3 regions of the Paenibacillus sp. FSL P4-0127 genome follow, and region 2 is predicted to be linked to each of the others. Evidence: riboswitches for the same ligand, from Rfam matches in the RefSeq annotation. Region 2 holds a riboswitch; each other region holds the start of a gene.

Region 1 (5,649 bases), on a different contig from region 2:
GACGTGCCGCCCGACGAGGAAAGCAGCGCGGGATCGGACAGCGTGTAAGAGCGCATCCTGCAAGAGCCAGAGGGGAACTCCCTCTGGCTCTTTGATTCGGTTATTTTTTCAAATGATACGGAACCGTGGCGACGATGACATCTCTCCGGTAAAGCAGATGCGCGCGAATCAACAGGCTCGATTGGTTGTGCAGGATATTGTGCCATCCTTTTTTCGGAATAAATTGCGGGATGACCACAGTCACCTGATAATTTGCTTCGTGCGCCTTTTTTTGCACCGTATCCACGAACTTAATCAACGGGTGAATTATGCTTCGATACGGAGAGTACAATGTCACCAATCTAACGTCCGGCTGCCATTTTTTCCACTTCTCTTCAAACACCGCTTCGTCCGCCTTCTCAAAAGGGACGTGCACCGCAATGATTTGATACGGGGACAGGGACTTGGCATAGTTCAGCGAATTCTCCACCACGCGCGTGATTCCTGCAACGGGTACGATCACCACGTTTCCTTCGATCGGTATAGCCCGCTCGCAAGTTGAAATTCTCAACTGCTCCGCAATCGCTTCGTAGTGCTTATGAATCCGATAAAAGGAGTAAATAATTAAAGGTAAAAAGATAAGGACCGGCCAGACATTATGGAACTTGGTGATGAAAAACACCACGCTGACCAACAGACTGATCAAGGCCCCGATGGTATTGGCCAAAAATTTCTTGATCCAACCTGGAGGTTTTTCCCGTAACCACTTTACCATCATGCCTGACTGGGACAGTGTAAAAGGAATAAACACGCCGATCGCATAAAGCGGAATTAAAAGTTCGGTTTTCCCTTCAAAAACGATAATCAGCAAAATCGAAAACAGCCCCAGGAAAATAATGCCATTTGAATATCCCAGCCGGTCTCCGCGAACCGTAAACGCTCTTGGGATGAACTTGTCTTTGGCCAAATTAACGGCAAGCAACGGAAAGGCGGAATATCCGGTGTTGGCAGCCAGAATAAGAATCAAAGCCGTCGTTCCCTGAATGAAGAAATACATGATATTTCTTCCGAAAGTGTGTTCCGCGATTTGGGAAAGCACGGTAACCTCCGCGAGAGGGCCTATGCCATAATAATAAGCCAGAAACACAATTCCCGTGAACAATACAGCCAATATGCCCCCCATGGCCAGCAAGGTTTTTGCCGCATTGCGCGGAGCCGGCTCTTTAAAGTTGGGGATGGCGTTTGAGATCGCTTCTACCCCTGTCAAAGCGGAACATCCGGAAGCAAAGGCACGAAGCAGCAAGAATAAACTAATTCCAGCCACTGGAGAACCAAGCGGAGCGTGTAACTCCGGCAAAATTTGGCCGGTCATAATTTTATAAAGGCCGGAACAAATCAAAATCACCAGGGCCAGAACAAATAAATAAACGGGAAAGGCAAAAATCGTAGCCGATTCGGTGACACCACGCAAATTGAGAATGGTAATTAACAATACAAAACCTACGGCTATGGGCACCGTGTATGGATGAAGGCCCGGAAAAGCCGAAGTAATAGCGTCCGTACCGGCCGAAACGCTTACCGCAACGGTCAAGATATAGTCAACAAGTAATGAACCGCCGGCAATCAGTCCGGGAATTACACCCAGGTTTTGCTTGGAAACCACATAAGCCCCACCGCCATGAGGATAAGCAAAAATAATTTGCCGGTAAGACAAAATAAGCGCCACCAGCAAAACCAAAACACCGGCAGCAATGGGAATCGAATACCAATAGGCTACCGCTCCCACGACCATTAAAACAAGCAGGATCTGTTCCGGCCCGTAAGCCACCGATGACAAGGCATCGGAAGAAAGGATGGCCAGCGCTTTGGTCTTGCTTAGTTTCTGTTCGCCCAGTTCCGTTGATTTTAACGGCCGTCCAATAAGAAATCGCTTTATATAAGAAAGCACAGGGGGTCACCGCCTAAATTACGTTGTTTTTTTATATTGCTCGGCAGAAATAAGTATTATTTCAAATACAAACTGAAGATTAAGGGCAAATAGGCCAATTTGAGGCAATAAAAAAACACAGGGGCCCCTGTGCTAAACTTCACAAGTCATACAACCCACTCCTGACTACGCTTACGAGGTTAGCTGTCGGATTCGGGCGGCAAGAGTCGCCCTACCTGGCGGATCGCTGGATCAACTGCCAAGATTCACCCCAAAAGAGAAACTCACCTGAAAGGCAGGTAAGTTTTTAACGGGTCCCCCGTTTTCCTTAAGGAAATTCAGCGATAATGAATTGATTTATTCTTAGTGGAAACAAAATAAATCATACGTTCAGTGTAAAAGTTTGTAAAGCAGGAGTAAGGAAGGTGAACTGCCGGAATCATACAAAAGATCATATGTTAATCGCTTACAATTCAAAAATGCTCTCCAAATCAACGTTTATTAATGACTGACGCTATTTTTTTAAACATTTTAAAAAACAAATTGAACCAACAGCATATAGACCAGGGTACCCGTTAGGATCGATAACAGCATATTCCTTTTCCAAAAATGCAAGAAAGCAACAATGGCCATCGAAATCAATTCTGGCGCTCCATGGTTGCCGGATATAAAATTCACGTCTTTGATACTGTAGACAACCAATAATCCTAAAGCCGCCGCGGGCAGCACTTTCCCGAGATATTGCACATAACGCGGAGCGGGCCGGCCCGGAGGGAAAATCATAAAGGGAATAAATCTGGTCAGCATGGTTCCCAAAACGACTATTCCAATAGTAATCACTTGTTCCAATAAAGTCATTGTCATGTAGTTTCACCCGTTTTCTTTTCCAGTGGCCTCCGCATCAAAGTAAGCACGCAGAGGATCAAAATCATGGAAGGTATGATAAAGTTGTCCCCGTTAAAAATAAAGAGGCATAACACAGATAGCCCCAACCCCAGTAACGCGCTGTGATGTGTTGTTTCTTTCAGCCATTGTTCGATGAAGATGACCACAAATAAAGCCGTCATCACAAACTCAAGTCCTTCCATGTTTATTTGAACTAGTGACCCAAACAGTCCCCCAATGGTAGCGCCAAGCACCCAATAGATGTGATTAAGCAAGGTAACGAAGAACATGTACCACCCTTTATTCACCCCTTGCGGTATTTGGGCGGTGTAATTAATGGAGAACGTTTCATCACACATGCCAAAAATCAGATAGATCTTTTTTAACCCGCTCCCTTTAAATTTTTCAAGCATAGATATCCCGTAAAAAAGATGGCGCGCGTTAACCATTAAAGCGAGGAAAAAAGCGCCTAATGGGTTAAAAGCGCCCAGCAGCAGATGGACAGCGACAAATTCCATCGACCCGGCAAAAATAAGCAGGCTCATCAGGAAAGCATACCCTGCCCCAAATCCCGATATGTTCATAAAGATGCCGTAGGCAATCCCCAAGAATAAAAAGCCTGCCAAAATGGGGATCGTAGCAGGAAAGGCGGCACGAAACGCCAATTGAAGTTCGCTTCTGTTAGTCATGATTTACTTGCATCTCCTCGTACGATTACTTATCCATGCCATTTTAGCAGTGCAAATCCATACAATCAACGATATAATTGTATGGATTACAATTTTGTGAGGTGTGCAAATATGCCGATCAATTCCTTCACCGATTACCCCATGTCATGGAAACCCGATAGAGACGCTTTGAAACGTCCACTCTATCGTTCGCTCGCCCTACTGCTGGAACATGACATCACAAACGGATTTTTAGCCCCGGGTACAAAACTGCCACCGCAAAGGGAGTTGGCCGATTTTTTGGACATAAATTTTACGACCATAACACGTGCCTACAAACTATGCGAACTCAAAGGCCTAATATATGCGGTAACAGGCAGCGGCACATTCGTTTCAGCCAACGCGGCACGCTCCATTACTATTTCGAAAGACAAAATTTCAAATGAAATCATCGATCTTGGTTTTGTCGCCTCATTTGAGCAAAGCAACAATATTGTCGCTGAAGCAGCTAAGAAGGTGACGGAGAAAGGTTATTTGGAACAGCTCTTGAATTACAATGACCCTACAGGCATCCCCCATCAAAAAGCAGCGGCGCTAAACTGGATGGCGGATTTTGGGATCCATGCGGACAAAGACAATATGGCGATCGCTTCCGGGGCGCTAAATGCATTGGCGATCACGTTATTAGCTCTGTTCGAACCAGGCAACCGGATCGCGGTCGATATGTATACATTCTCTAATTTTATCGAGATTTCGAAATTGTACCGTATTAAATTGGTCCCGATTCCCGGTGACGAACATGGCATGCTGCCGGGCGAGCTTGACAATCAGTGCCTTCAAATGGATGTGCACGGCGTTTTTCTGATGCCTTCTTGTTCCAACCCCACGACGGTCATGATTCCCGACTACCGCAAACGCGAACTGGCGGCCGTCATTCGAAAGCATCGGTTGATTTTAATTGAGGACGATATACACGCCTTTCTGTCAGCCGGTATTATGGCAGATTACGGACAACCTATGTTTCAGCTTCTCCCGGAACAAACGGTGTATATTTGCAGCACGTCCAAGTCCATCTGCTCGGGCCTTCGAGTGGCTTATATCGTGTTTAGCGAGGCTTTTAAAGAGAAGATCGTGAAGGCCATTTTTAATATTAATGTGAAAACCTCTTCATTGGATGCCGAGATCATCAGCGAACTGATCTTATCCGGAAAAGCAAGTGCAATTGCAGCGAAAAAAAAACAGCTGGCGGAATCCGCAAACCGGTTGTTTACGGAGTTTTTCCCGCAGCTGCCTCGTACTGGCCATCCACTAAGCTTCTATAGATGGCTTCCCATATCGGATGATGCCGATGGAACGCACATGGAGAATTATTTTCTGAACAAAGGAATTCGCGTGTATCACTCCGATCGCTTTTTAAGCGGGGCCAGTACACGGGACAAATATTTACGAATAGCCCTTTCTTCCACCAATTCTCTGGAGGAATTACAACGAGGATTAGCGATTTTGAGTAGCCACTTTCCTAAATTGATCGGTTCGCGCAAAAATCCGGCTCCCCTTTAGGACATATTGATCGCTGCCTTTCCATGTATGCGATGTTTTATTTTTTCTTCTAATTTGCACATAGTTATACGGATCAGGCGCATATACTTTATATCCTTTAGCCCAGCATCTGCTTAAAAATGAGACGTCTTCTCCTAGCGACACATGGGGAAATCGGACGCGGTCGAACACACGTCTTTTAAATAAGATGGTCCCTCCCGCAACTACACCGACGAACTTATTCTGTTGTTTGGGAAAGCGAAGAACGAGCAATTTCTTGGCTTCGAGGTACGCCAAGTACGCTCGTTTCCCCACCACATCGGCATTTGACCGATGTAAAGCCTTCATTTGTCCGGTTAGATAATAAGGCGAGTAGAAATCGTCATCGTCAAACTTGGTGATGTACGGGTATTTCGTTTTACTGACGGCATAATTAAGGCAGCTGCCTAAGGATTCTTTTTCAGGAAGCTTGTAGACGGAGACATTTTTATACTTCCGGGCAATTTTTCGGTACTTATCTAATTCCATGCTATCTTTATTCAAGATAATAACCAGTTCTTTTACCGGGTAAAGCTGATTTCTGTAATTTTCAAGAATATTATCGAAAAAACGCGGGCGGTTCGTGCTTGTTATGATTGATATCCCTTTTAA
Region 2 (5,649 bases):
CTTACGTTGAAGATGAAGTTCACCGTCAAGCTGCCGAAGGTTTTTGCGCGGATGGGGACGGCGGGGAATTTCGTGATGGCCGGGCAGTGGTTTCCGAAAATCAGCGTGTATGAGCCTGCGGGCACCCGGGGGCGCGCGGCGGAAGGCTGGAATCTCCATCAATACCACGGAAATTCCGAATTCTATGCCGACTTTGGCATATACAGCGTGAGAATTAATGTGCCTGAAGCCTATACCGTTGCCGCTACCGGATTTCAGACGAAAAAAGCCGCCGTCAAAGGCGGACGGAAAACGGTGCAGTTTTACGCCGACGATGTTCATGACTTCGCCTGGGCAGCTTCCCCCGATTTCATTTACGCGGAAGAGCCGTTTTCCTCCTCCGAGGTGCCGGGCGTGCGGATCAAGCTTTACCTGGACCCCGCCCATCAGGATTTGAAAGAGCGCTACTTCTATGCGGCCAAATCGGCTTTGTCCAATTTCAGCAGGTGGTACGGACGGTATCCTTATTCCACCCTGTCCATCGTGGTGCCCCCCGCGGACGGAAACGGAGCCGGCGGGATGGAATACCCGACGCTTGTGACCGCTTTTGGCGCTAGCGGCGATTCTCCCGGTTACGATGAGCTGGAGCGGACGGTCATTCATGAAATCGCGCACCAGTTTTTTTACGGCATGATCGCTAGCAATGAATTTGAAGAGGCTTGGCTGGATGAAGGCTTCGCTTCCTATGCGGAGGACAAATTAATGGAGCAGGAGTTCGGCATCACCCCGGCGCTCCCGATCCAGGCCGCCCTGATTTCCTCACCGGCTCCGCTGACCCAGAACGCCTGGAAGTACGGATCCAGCGACGGCTATACCAAAAATGTCTATTACCGCGGCAAGCTTATTTTGCTCGATATTGAACGCCAGGTGGGAAGCAAAACGATGAAGCGCATTTTAACGGTATACGCCCACAAGTACCGCTTTAAACATCCAACGACGGCCGATTTCCAGCGGGTGGTCGAACAGGTCACCGGGCGCAGCTGGAAAAACTATTTTTCGCAGTATGTATACGATGGCAAAATGGCCGACTTCTCCGTCGACAAAATCACGGTGAATCCGCTCCTCCAGGACGGGACCGCCGTTTACGAATCCACCGTCGTCATCTCCCGCAGAGGGGCGACCTATCCGAAGGTACCCTTGCAGTTCACGTTCAAGGACGGCCATACGGTGCGAAAACAATGGAGAGGCGAGGACAGCCGCGTCGAGCTTAAACTGCAATACAAGGAACCGCTTGCTTGGGTGCAAATCGATCCCGACTATTCGCTGGTGGTCGAAAACAAACACATCAACAATTATTTGAAGACGGAAGTACCCGAGCCCCTTCTTTCGCGCTCCAATATGAGCGTGACCAAGCTGCTGGAAGCCCTGCTCGGAACACTTATATGGTAAACGCCGGCAGAACTCAGCTTATGCTTCTGAAGTAGTTTTGCTCGAAGCATATCGAGTAAAGCAACGCTCGCAAAACTTTTAAGAGGTGAAAATATGACTTATGTGCGTCAGGGGTGGAGCCTGCTGAAAAGCCAGTTTCCCTCCGTCATCATTTTGTTCCTGTATCAACTGCTGTGGGGATTGTTTTTGTACCGCCTGGTCGATACCGCCGTTACCGCGCTACTGCAAAGGCATCCGGATCCGCCGCCCACGCAACTCAGCCGAATTCTGTTCCTGCTGGAAGGGCGTATCCATTTGGGGAGCAATCCGGACGTCCGCCTCTATTTAGGATTGCTGATCGGCATGGCGGTCCTACGCCTCCTGCTCACGCCTCTTATTCAAGCGGGAATTCTATACGGGCTTGTCCCCTCCGAGAGCCGTGGACACGGACTGCCGTTGTTCCGCGGAATGAAAGAATTCTGGAAGCCGGTTGTCCTGTTTTATGCCATTGAACTTATTTTAATCATTATCCCGGCCTTCTGGGTTATTCCCAAGCTCCTTGTTTTATGGCCGCATCTGCTGGGGGCCGGAGGACAGATGGCCCCGCTGCTGAAGGGTCTCATCTACATCCTGGGCTGGTTCGTATACGGCTGGCTGGTGAGACAATGCATTCTCTACGTACAATTTGGGTACTTGTTCAAATCAAGCGTCTGGGGTTCCCTCCTCGTCTGCTTCCGGCACCTTCTTCAGGGCATCGGGATCTCCTGCATACTGGGCGCATTCGGGCTGGGCGTGTTCCTGCTGTTCGGAACGGTCTCCTGGATCTGGACCGGAATGCTGGCGCTGATCCTCCAGCAAACCTATCCTCTCTGTCGCAGCGCTTTTAAAATTTGGCAGGTCACCTCGCAATATCGCCTCTGGCAGACAAAAACCGAGAAAAGTTAAAATTTTTTCATCTCTCTGAAACCTTTACGGCACAAGGCCTCCGCGACTTTGCGAAGGCCTTGTGTCAGGTTTTCCCCTCTTAGTCTCGCGAATTAACCATTGCCAAATGATCCCTGTCTTTGTTAAAATAACAGCAACACAATTTCAGTAACAGTTTTGTAATTATTTTTGTCATCTTTGGCAGGAAAATAGCAAGTTACGTCGAATAAGTCTTATCAGGTGAGAAATCAAAGCCGAATTCCCTGCGCCGGGGAAACGGGGGAACCACTTTGGGTGAATTGATCTCGTAAGCGAGGGATCATAGGGAACCTTCAACCGAATCCTTAAGCTAACCTCGTAGGCATTGGAAGGAGCATAATTCTTGAAAAAGCGTTTGACCGTAACAGCAGTAAGTTTTGCATTGCTTTTCACGATCGGAACCGGCAGCGTTTTCGCGGATTCCAAACTGGACAGCGCCATTGAAGAAGGCCTCGGATCTCCTTACTCCGCAGGCGGAACAACAACGTCCGGTTTTGATTGCTCCGGATTTACGATGTATGTATTTAACAAGCTCGGCATCGATCTTCCTCATCAATCGGGCTCCCAATTTGAGATGGGAACAAGCGTTTCCAAGGATGAATTAATCGCAGGCGATCTGGTGTTCTTCAACACTTCCGGCGATGGCATATCTCATGTTGGTATTTATGTCGGCGACGGCAAATTTGCGCATGCCTCTTCTTCCAAAGGAGTTGTCATCAGCAAACTGAGCGAAAGTTACTACGAGAAGCGGTATGTTGGAGCTAAGCGCATTATGAGCTCCGAGAAATTTGAAGCTGTGACAGCCGAACAGTAGTCGCAATCCATAACGAATTCGACAAACCCGCAGGGATGATTGGGATACCACGTCTCCTGCGGGTTTTTCCTGTCTACGGATGATCCCCCTTAGGAATCAATACCCAGATCACTCCGCTCCTCACACAGGCCAAAAGCATCCTTTTTGCCGGGAAACTTGCCAATGTTGGCCCACTTTGGTAAAATGACCAACAGAAATAGTAACAACTTTGTAATTTTTGTTGTGACGTCGTTTTTGGGTGCATACTACATGAAACTGCCGAATTCCCCGCACCCGGGAAACGGGGGAACCACATCAGTCAGGGTGAATTGATCCCGCTTCAAAGGGATCATAGGGAGCCTTCAACCGAATCCTTAAGCTAACCTCGCAGGCCTTGGAAGGAGTTAGACATCTTGAGAAAGACTTTAGCAGCAGCGGTAACGAGTTTGGCTCTATGTTTCAGTCTGGGAACGGGAAGCGCCTTTGCGGACGAGCAGGAAACGTCGCTCTCCAACATCGTCAATTCCGTGTACGGCACGCCTTACAAATACGGCGGCACCAGTACGGCCGGATTTGATTGCTCCGGGTTTACGCGGTATGTGTTCGAACAAATGGGCGTTACGCTTCCTCGCGTATCCACGGCCCAATACAAGGTAGGAACTCCGGTATCAAAAAGCAAGCTGCAAGCCGGCGATCTTGTCTTCTTTAACACCCTGGGTGGCGGAAAAGTATCGCATGTGGGCGTCTACGTTGGCGACGGAGAATTTGCCCATGCCTCTTCATCCAAAGGAATCCGGATCGACAAATTGAGCAGCAGTTATTACCAGAACCGCTTCGTTGGCGCGAAGCGGGTGCTCAGCAAATACGGTTATTCCGTATACGCCGCGGAATCCTGAACCTCCGCCGGCGCTTAATTTCGCTCCGCATGACCTGTCAGCCGTAAGCTTATCTTCGGAATTGGCTTGCGGTTTTTTTCATCCCTATCTATATAACGAAGCGACACGCCAAAAGGTTACCGATTTTTTGTTGATTTCCATAAATCCACAGGTGTCCGAGAGACGGCAGAACCTTTACAAGTCAAGTAAATCCCGTTAGAGTGAGGGTAATAGGAATGCCGTTTTTAAAGGAGGATCCCAATGGATAAACCGATTGTTCAGTTTCGCATCGTTCCCATGGAAGAGAGCCACGGCGCAGAAATCTGCACCTGGCGGTACGATTCTCCCTATGATGTTTACAGCTGGCTTCCTTGGGAACAAATGAAAGCGCTCGATGTCGAATTCGGCAACCCGGCGATCAGAGCGGAGCAATACGTGTCCGTGCTGGACGAGAACGGAGAACTCGCCGGATTTGCCCAATATTTCCCGTTGGAAAGGGTTACGCGGCTCGGTATCGGTATGAAGCCGGAATTGTGCGGACAAGGGCTCGGCAAACGGTTTGTAACGGCGATCGTCGAGGAGGCGCTGCGGCGGAAACCGGGCCATGAGATCGATTTGGAAGTGCTGACGTGGAACACCCGGGCGATTCGCGCTTATCAAAAGGCCGGCTTCACCATCACGGACCTTTACGACAAAATGACCCCTGGCGGCATCTCCAAGCCTTTTTATTGCATGGTGTATCGAGGGTCTCACCCCTCATCCTAAAAATGCTCCCGATCCATTAGATCGGACTTGCTATGAAGTTTATTACAAACTTTACCGCAATCACGACGGAATTGTTCCTATTTTTGACACAAAGACTATGATCGAGCGGCATGTTCCGTTATAATGGAAAAGGTAGCTTACATAGGAGGGGCGATTGGAATGCAAAAGTGGATCATGAGCGGATTGTTCTTCGTGGCTTGCGCTATGGCCATCGTATTGATGTTCACCCTGCCGAGCCGGGAGCAGGCCGCCAAGGAAGCCAAACCGCAATTGCCTGAAATTACGATGAATGCGGCACAAGCCGAAGCCACCGTAAAAGCAAACTGCATCACCTGCCACGGCGATCAGTTGCAAGGGGGCGCGGGACCGAATCTGCAAAAGATCGGCGCAGAACTGACGGCAGACCAGCTTTACGGCATTATCACCAAAGGCAAAGGCGGAATGATGCCTTCCTTCAAGGATCGGCTCAAGGATGAAGAAATTGCCAACGTCGCGATGTGGCTCGCGGAGAAAAAATAACGGCAAAAATAACGGCACATGAAAAGCACGCCCGCCGGAAACTTGAGCGTTTCCGGCGGGCGTTTTTTGCCTAGCCTAATCCGCGGCGCGCATTTTCTCGAACGCCTCGTTATATTGCTGCGCTTCTTTAATATCCACTGCCGTAATTCCGCCTTCTTCCCATGAAGTCAGCCGAAGAGTCACGGTTTTATAGTCGATCGTAATAAACGGATGATGATTAAACGCTTCCGAAATCGCAGCCACCTCATCCACGAAAGCAATGCCTTTCATAAAATTGGAGAACGTATATTTGCGGAAGATCCATCGTCCTTCCTCAAGTTCCCAGCC
Region 3 (5,649 bases), 3.5 Mb from region 2:
TAAACGATGAAGTGATCCGGAAATTTCAAGAGGAATTGAACATCACCATTCGCGACGGATACGGGCAAACCGAAAGCACGCTGCTGATCGGCAATCTGAAGGATACTCCGCTTAAGCAGGGATCGATGGGCAAAGCGGTTTCCCCGGGCGTGGCGGAGGTGGTCGACGAGCGGGGAACTCCGCTTCCGGCGGGACAAGTCGGGGATATTGCCGTTCATGTTAGCATGCCGGCTTTGTTTAAAAACTATTACCTGGAGCCGGAGCGGAAGCAACAAAACGTGCGCGGTGAGTATTTTATTACCGGGGACCGGGCGCGAATGGACGAAGAAGGCTATTTCTGGTTCGAGGGGCGCGGCGACGATATCATCATCAGTTCCGGATATACGATCGGGCCGTTTGAAGTCGAAGAAGCGCTGATGAAGCATCCTGCCGTCAAGGAATGCGCCGCCGTGGCAAGTCCCGACGAAATTCGCGGGCATATCGTCAAAGCTTTTGTTGTGCTGAAAGAAGGGGCGGCGGGTTCGCCGCAACTGGTCAAGCAGCTTCAGGCTCATGTCAAAGCGGTGACGGCCCCGTATAAATATCCGCGGAAGATCGAATTTGTCGCTGAACTGCCAAAAACGAATACGGGCAAAATCCGCAGAGTAGAGCTGCGGGAGCGGGAGGAGCGCGCAGCCTTGAAGGTGAAAAGCTCCATTTAAAAAAGAGGACTCCGAACTAGGGCAAGAAGGCCTTGATGTAATTGGGGAAAATCACCGACGACTTCATGAATTCGTTACATGGTAAGAAGGACGGCTCGATGAGATCAAATGCAAAAGCCCCATTTGAATTTCTGCAAATTTCTGCTTTTGGGCGGTTGAAGTGCAAAAATACATCTCATTTGCAGCTATAGGATAAAAAGGTAGCTTATCATAAGAAATGAACTGCATATTTGCAGTTGAACCGCCTGTTTCGGGGATTTTCGACGAAAATCGCATGCCCTTTTGCATTTCGTGCCGCTAGCGTTGCATTTAAGTCTGGCAAGATACATTTTCTGAGCACACCAATGCTCTAACGGTTGCCACAAGCGCTATTTGTTCCAATACCATTGATTTCAAATTGTAACGGTTGCCATGGTGCTTATTTCGCTGAAATCCGGTAATTTTTGCCTTAGATTCAGGCAAATAACGGCGCTCGCAACCGTTAGAATTTAGATAAGGTCTTTTTTCGGCAAATAGCCGCTGCTACAACCGTTTAGATTTCGGATAGCTTTCACGGGAAAGCTTGAGCAAAAGTTAATTCAACGCCAGTGATTTCGTGCCGATTTCCCCTCTTCCTTTTTCCAGCTCCGGGTTCCATCGCTGTTAAATCCATGCTCTATCTGCTTTAAAGTTGGTTTCCGCTGCGGCCTAAGCGGCAGGAGTGTGGGATTGGCAAAAGTTCGAACGCATATTGTCCGGGCCTTTTCCTCAAATTAGTAAGGACCTGCATCTTATCATCTTTTTGGAGGAGGCTAAAACATGGCAAATCCTTATTCCAGCATGCAATCGCAAAACCCGATCTCATCCGCCCAGCAGTCCGTCAAAAAAGCGCACCGGGCCGTAACGCAAGCACAGTCCCATCCGAGCGAAGAAACGGTGGAAAATGCCTATAACGCCATTCACAAAGCGGAGAACGCCATTTCCCAGGCGGATGGGCGCATGAACCCGGAACCGCTGGAACGCGCCAAGGAAGATTTGCAGGAGGATCAGGCCGATTTGGCTGAAGCGGAAAGCCGGCTGCGGTAACGAATGCGGCAGCGAGTATATGGCGAAATCGAAAATGTTACAGAACATGGGTTGACATGAACGCGAATTGCCTTTACTATAGACTCACGCTTAGTTTCCGGCTTAAGGAGCCGGGAAACGGGGGAACCATTTTTTTGGGGCGAATCATTCAGCAATGATTGTAGGGTACCATCTTACCCGAGCCCGTCAGCTAACCTCGTCAGCAGTGGATGGGTCTATATTGCGACATTAAGAGATTTTATTAGGCCCTTTTATAAGGGCCTTTGTCCGTTTTAAGGACCCTGCTGGGTAAGCTTTGTCTTCTCCAAGCGGCGGTCCTTTTTGGTTTGGACAAATATTTCTTATGAGGGGATGAGGAGGAATGAATCAATTGGAAACGTCCGTAATTTTTGATCCAAAGACGGATGCTTACCCTTCCCGGGTTTATGCTGAGCCGAGATGGCTTCCGCGGCAGGATCCCATCGTATATGGCGAGTGGAACGCGGAAAGCGGAATCAGCAAAGAGCATTCGGATTTTTACGCCAAAAACGGTTATCTGTTCCTGGAGAACTTTTTTGGCGGAGCGGAATTAAAGGGCTATCAGGAGAAGGCGCAGCGCTTGCGGGAAGCATCCCGGAACCTTTCATCCGATGAAATTATCCGCCAGCCCGGCGGGGAAGAAGTGCATTCGATCTTTGCGATTCATCGGACCCACCCGGTTTTTCAGGAGTTGTCCCGGCATCCGAGACTGCTCGCGATCGTCGAGCATGTTTTGGGGGGACCAAGCTACATCCATCAGTCGCGGATCAATTACAAGCCGGCATTTACCGGCAAAGAGTTCTACTGGCATTCGGACTTTGAGACCTGGCATGTGGAGGACGGGATGCCCCGGATGCGGGCGCTCAGCTGCTTGATCGCACTGGAAGACAATTATCCGTTTAACGGACCGCTTATGGTCATGCCCGGTTCCCATCAAATCTTCGTGTCGTGCGTCGGCCAGGCGCCTGATGATTGCTCCAAGGAATTCATCGCGCCCGATCAGGCGAGCTTAACCGAGCTGGCGAAGCGCTGCGGCATTGAAACGCCGGTCGGCAAGGCAGGCTCCGTACTGCTGTTCGACTGCAATTTGATGCACGGCTCCAACAGCAACATTACGCCGTACCCGCGCAGCAATATTTTTATGGTCTATAACAGCGTAGCAAACAAACTGGCGGAGCCTTATTTCGGGAAGAAGCCGAGACCCGAATACATGGCGGCCCGCACGGAATTTTAAGAAAAAAAGCCGTCCCGGCAAAATGGCTTTGCGTTGGGACGGCTTTATACATAAAGAAGCGCAAAATATCGCATAGTAAATTCAAACCCCAACCTTCCGGGAAAGGAGTGACCTTTAGGTGAGCAATAAAATTGAAGCCGTACGCGCGGATCATCAAAATTTTGTCGATAAGACCGAAGACGAGGTTAAGGCCGTGCCGGCCACCACGAATGTGAATGAAGCGGTCGAAGCCATTACCGGGCATATCAATAAATACGATGAACCTGAAGAAAAGGAACAAAAGAAATGACGCACCGCCAGAAAAACCCCGGAATTCCGGGGTTTTTTCGCAAGCTACATGTTTAGCGCTTGATTGGCCATTTGCACGTCGTGGGCCAGCAGTTCTTCCAAATTGTACGCCGGATAGTAGCCGTGTCGGTGCATGAAGTTAAATATTTTGGTATGAAGGGCGATGGCGCCAAGCAATTGTTTTTGGAATGTTTCCTTTAATTGAGGAGTAGCCGTCTCCGTAATGGAGGCCGCGTAATTGCGTACGGAGGCTTTGGCGAAGCCAAGCAGGCTGGCCGCGTCAAATCCGGTCATATCGGGCGAAACGTTGCGGGCCATACCAGGCGCCAGCGGATAAAATTTAAGCAGTTCGCGGATATTGTGCTCCAAGGTTTTGATCGTTTCTGCATAAAGCGCTTTTAACTCCGGGTCCATCACCATCGGCAGTTTCTTTTTGAACGCCGCCAAATTGGCGGATTGAAAGGCGACTAGCTCATGCAGCTCCAGTGTTTCATGCCAGGCCAGATGCTCCTGTTTCCATTCGTTATTCACGATCTCACACTCCATAGTTAGAATTGATTCATTATATGCGCAGCGGAACCTTATGGGTATTTGTCCTTGTCTGGGACGATTTTACTCCGGCTTCCGGCAATAATAGAAAACGATGGGGCGCATTCTAAAAGTGATTTACCAAGCAACCGAAAAACAGCGAAGGAGGATACGTTCTCATGGAATTGGCCGCACACGAGGCACAGGATTTGAATGAACTAACGTTAAGCTGCGTTAACTCGATTACGAACATGGCGTGTTTCTTAAACCAAGCGCAGGACCCTGAACTGAAGGCGATCCTGCAAAAACATCTTCCGCTTCATTTTCAGGACTACAACATGAAGGTGGAGTATTTAAGCAAGGCGGAAGGGGCCAGCGGGAAACTGGCCATCCCGGATTTGCAGCCGGTCCTGCAATCCTTTACCGAGGCGTCTGCGTCGCCTGTTCCGGTCACGCCGAGAACCTCGATTCAGCAGTTCAACGACCGGGAAATCGCCACCGCTTATTTGCTGACTTTGAAACGGGCGGGCAGGGAGTACGCTTGGGCGGCCATGGAGATGAGCCATCCCGACATCCGCAGCTTCCTGGAGCATGCCTTCTGCATGTGCTCGCACCACGCTTATGACGTATGGCAATGGATGGTAAAAAAAGGCTATTATCCGTTAGAAGCGGCTCCGATGTCGACGATGAATACGCTCGGCGCTTTTTATCAGAAAGTGCAGGAGCCGGCGGCGGTTCATTAGCAACTCGGCGGAGCATAGCGAAAGAAAAAGAGCGGTTACCAAGGAAACCAATGACCTGGCGCACCCGCTCTTTTTTCATGGGATCGGCAATTGGAAACATTGTTTTTGTGGTACAATGTCAGCGGATGCGGGCGCATTCAATTCCACTGCCAAGTGCAAAGAAGGTGCTGTTATTGGCCGCGATTTTTCATTACAACCCGGACCGTCCGTTCCGCGATTCACCGGAGCTGTATTTATGCTATTGGGGCAAGGAAGCCTGCGCTCCCCAGCATTCGTTCGGCCCGGGCGTACGGGACGTTTATAAGATCCACTTTGTCCATGAGGGAAAGGGGAGCGTTCGCGTGGAGGACGGCGAGACGCTGACGCTGACGGCGGGCCAGGCGTTTATCGCTTATCCTGAGCGGGTCGTCTTTTACCAGGCAGACGCCGCAAGGCCCTGGGTTTATTCCTGGATCGCCTTTTGCGGCGATCAGGCGGGAGAAATTCTGGCGCGAACCCGTGTGACCGCGGAGCAGCCGGTGTTCCCCATGGATACCCGTTTGATGCCGAAGCTGTACGAGCTTTTGAACGAGGCCGAGGAGCAGGCGGCCACCCGCGATTTGCGTTTGCGGGTCTTGCTGAACGAGTTTTTCTCGGTCATGGTGGAGCTGGCTCCGGCTTCCGCGCCGGGTCAAGCGGCGGTTCAAGCGCAGGCGAAAGACGCTTACATCCACCGCTGCCTTGATTTTCTGCACAGCCATTACGGCGAGGAGATTTCCGTCGGCCAGCTGGCGGCGGTCGTTGGGCTGGACCGCAAATATTTGTCGGCCATCTTTAATAACCGCGCCGGCAGAAGCGGCTTGAAGCTGCCCGCCATATCCCTCGGATTATGGCATAATTTCGGCGGCATCGATGTTTTGGAAAACGGGCGGGCGATGCTGCGCCGGGCGTTTGACCTCGGCATTACGCATTTTGATCTGGCCAACAACTACGGCCCGCCGCCGGGGTCGGCGGAGGAAACGTTCGGCAGGGTGCTCAGGGAAGACTTCCGCCCTTACCGTGACGAATTGATCATCTCCACCAAAGCGGGCTA

What was found. A riboswitch is a leader RNA that binds a small molecule or an ion and turns the genes downstream of it on or off. The one in region 2 is predicted to bind cyclic di-AMP.
Region 1: linked by a shared signal. The riboswitch ahead of NYE74_RS26980 (APC family permease) and the one ahead of NYE74_RS02605 (C40 family peptidase) in region 2 are both predicted to bind cyclic di-AMP.
Region 3: linked by a shared signal. The riboswitch ahead of NYE74_RS18660 (phytanoyl-CoA dioxygenase family protein) and the one ahead of NYE74_RS02605 (C40 family peptidase) in region 2 are both predicted to bind cyclic di-AMP.

Annotation. Positions count from the first base shown of each region.
Region 1 covers NZ_JBBOWY010000002.1:83,381-89,029, reverse strand. Annotated here, with positions in the region: gene NYE74_RS26985 (lytic polysaccharide monooxygenase) at 1-48, shown strand, start outside; gene NYE74_RS26980 (APC family permease) at 101-1,927, opposite strand; cyclic di-AMP (ydaO/yuaA leader) riboswitch at 2,081-2,260, opposite strand; gene NYE74_RS26975 (branched-chain amino acid transporter permease) at 2,438-2,770, opposite strand; gene azlC (azaleucine resistance protein AzlC) at 2,767-3,480, opposite strand; gene NYE74_RS26965 (aminotransferase-like domain-containing protein) at 3,592-5,019, shown strand; gene NYE74_RS26960 (glycosyltransferase) at 4,954-5,649, opposite strand, start outside.
Region 2 covers NZ_JBBOWY010000001.1:608,624-614,272, forward strand. Annotated here, with positions in the region: gene NYE74_RS02590 (M1 family metallopeptidase) at 1-1,428, shown strand, start outside; gene NYE74_RS02595 (hypothetical protein) at 1,522-2,352, shown strand; cyclic di-AMP (ydaO/yuaA leader) riboswitch at 2,574-2,710, shown strand; gene NYE74_RS02600 (C40 family peptidase) at 2,714-3,184, shown strand; cyclic di-AMP (ydaO/yuaA leader) riboswitch at 3,431-3,572, shown strand; gene NYE74_RS02605 (C40 family peptidase) at 3,577-4,059, shown strand; gene NYE74_RS02610 (GNAT family N-acetyltransferase) at 4,300-4,803, shown strand; gene NYE74_RS02615 (c-type cytochrome) at 4,963-5,322, shown strand; gene NYE74_RS02620 (4a-hydroxytetrahydrobiopterin dehydratase) at 5,398-5,649, opposite strand, start outside.
Region 3 covers NZ_JBBOWY010000001.1:4,137,593-4,143,241, forward strand. Annotated here, with positions in the region: gene NYE74_RS18650 (acyl-CoA synthetase) at 1-701, shown strand, start outside; gene NYE74_RS18655 (hypothetical protein) at 1,500-1,766, shown strand; cyclic di-AMP (ydaO/yuaA leader) riboswitch at 1,844-1,986, shown strand; gene NYE74_RS18660 (phytanoyl-CoA dioxygenase family protein) at 2,128-3,018, shown strand; gene NYE74_RS18665 (hypothetical protein) at 3,137-3,307, shown strand; gene NYE74_RS18670 (spore coat protein) at 3,352-3,837, opposite strand; gene NYE74_RS18675 (spore coat protein) at 4,014-4,577, shown strand; partial or broken gene NYE74_RS18680 (AraC family ligand binding domain-containing protein) at 4,703-5,194, shown strand; gene NYE74_RS18685 (aldo/keto reductase) at 5,363-5,649, shown strand, end outside.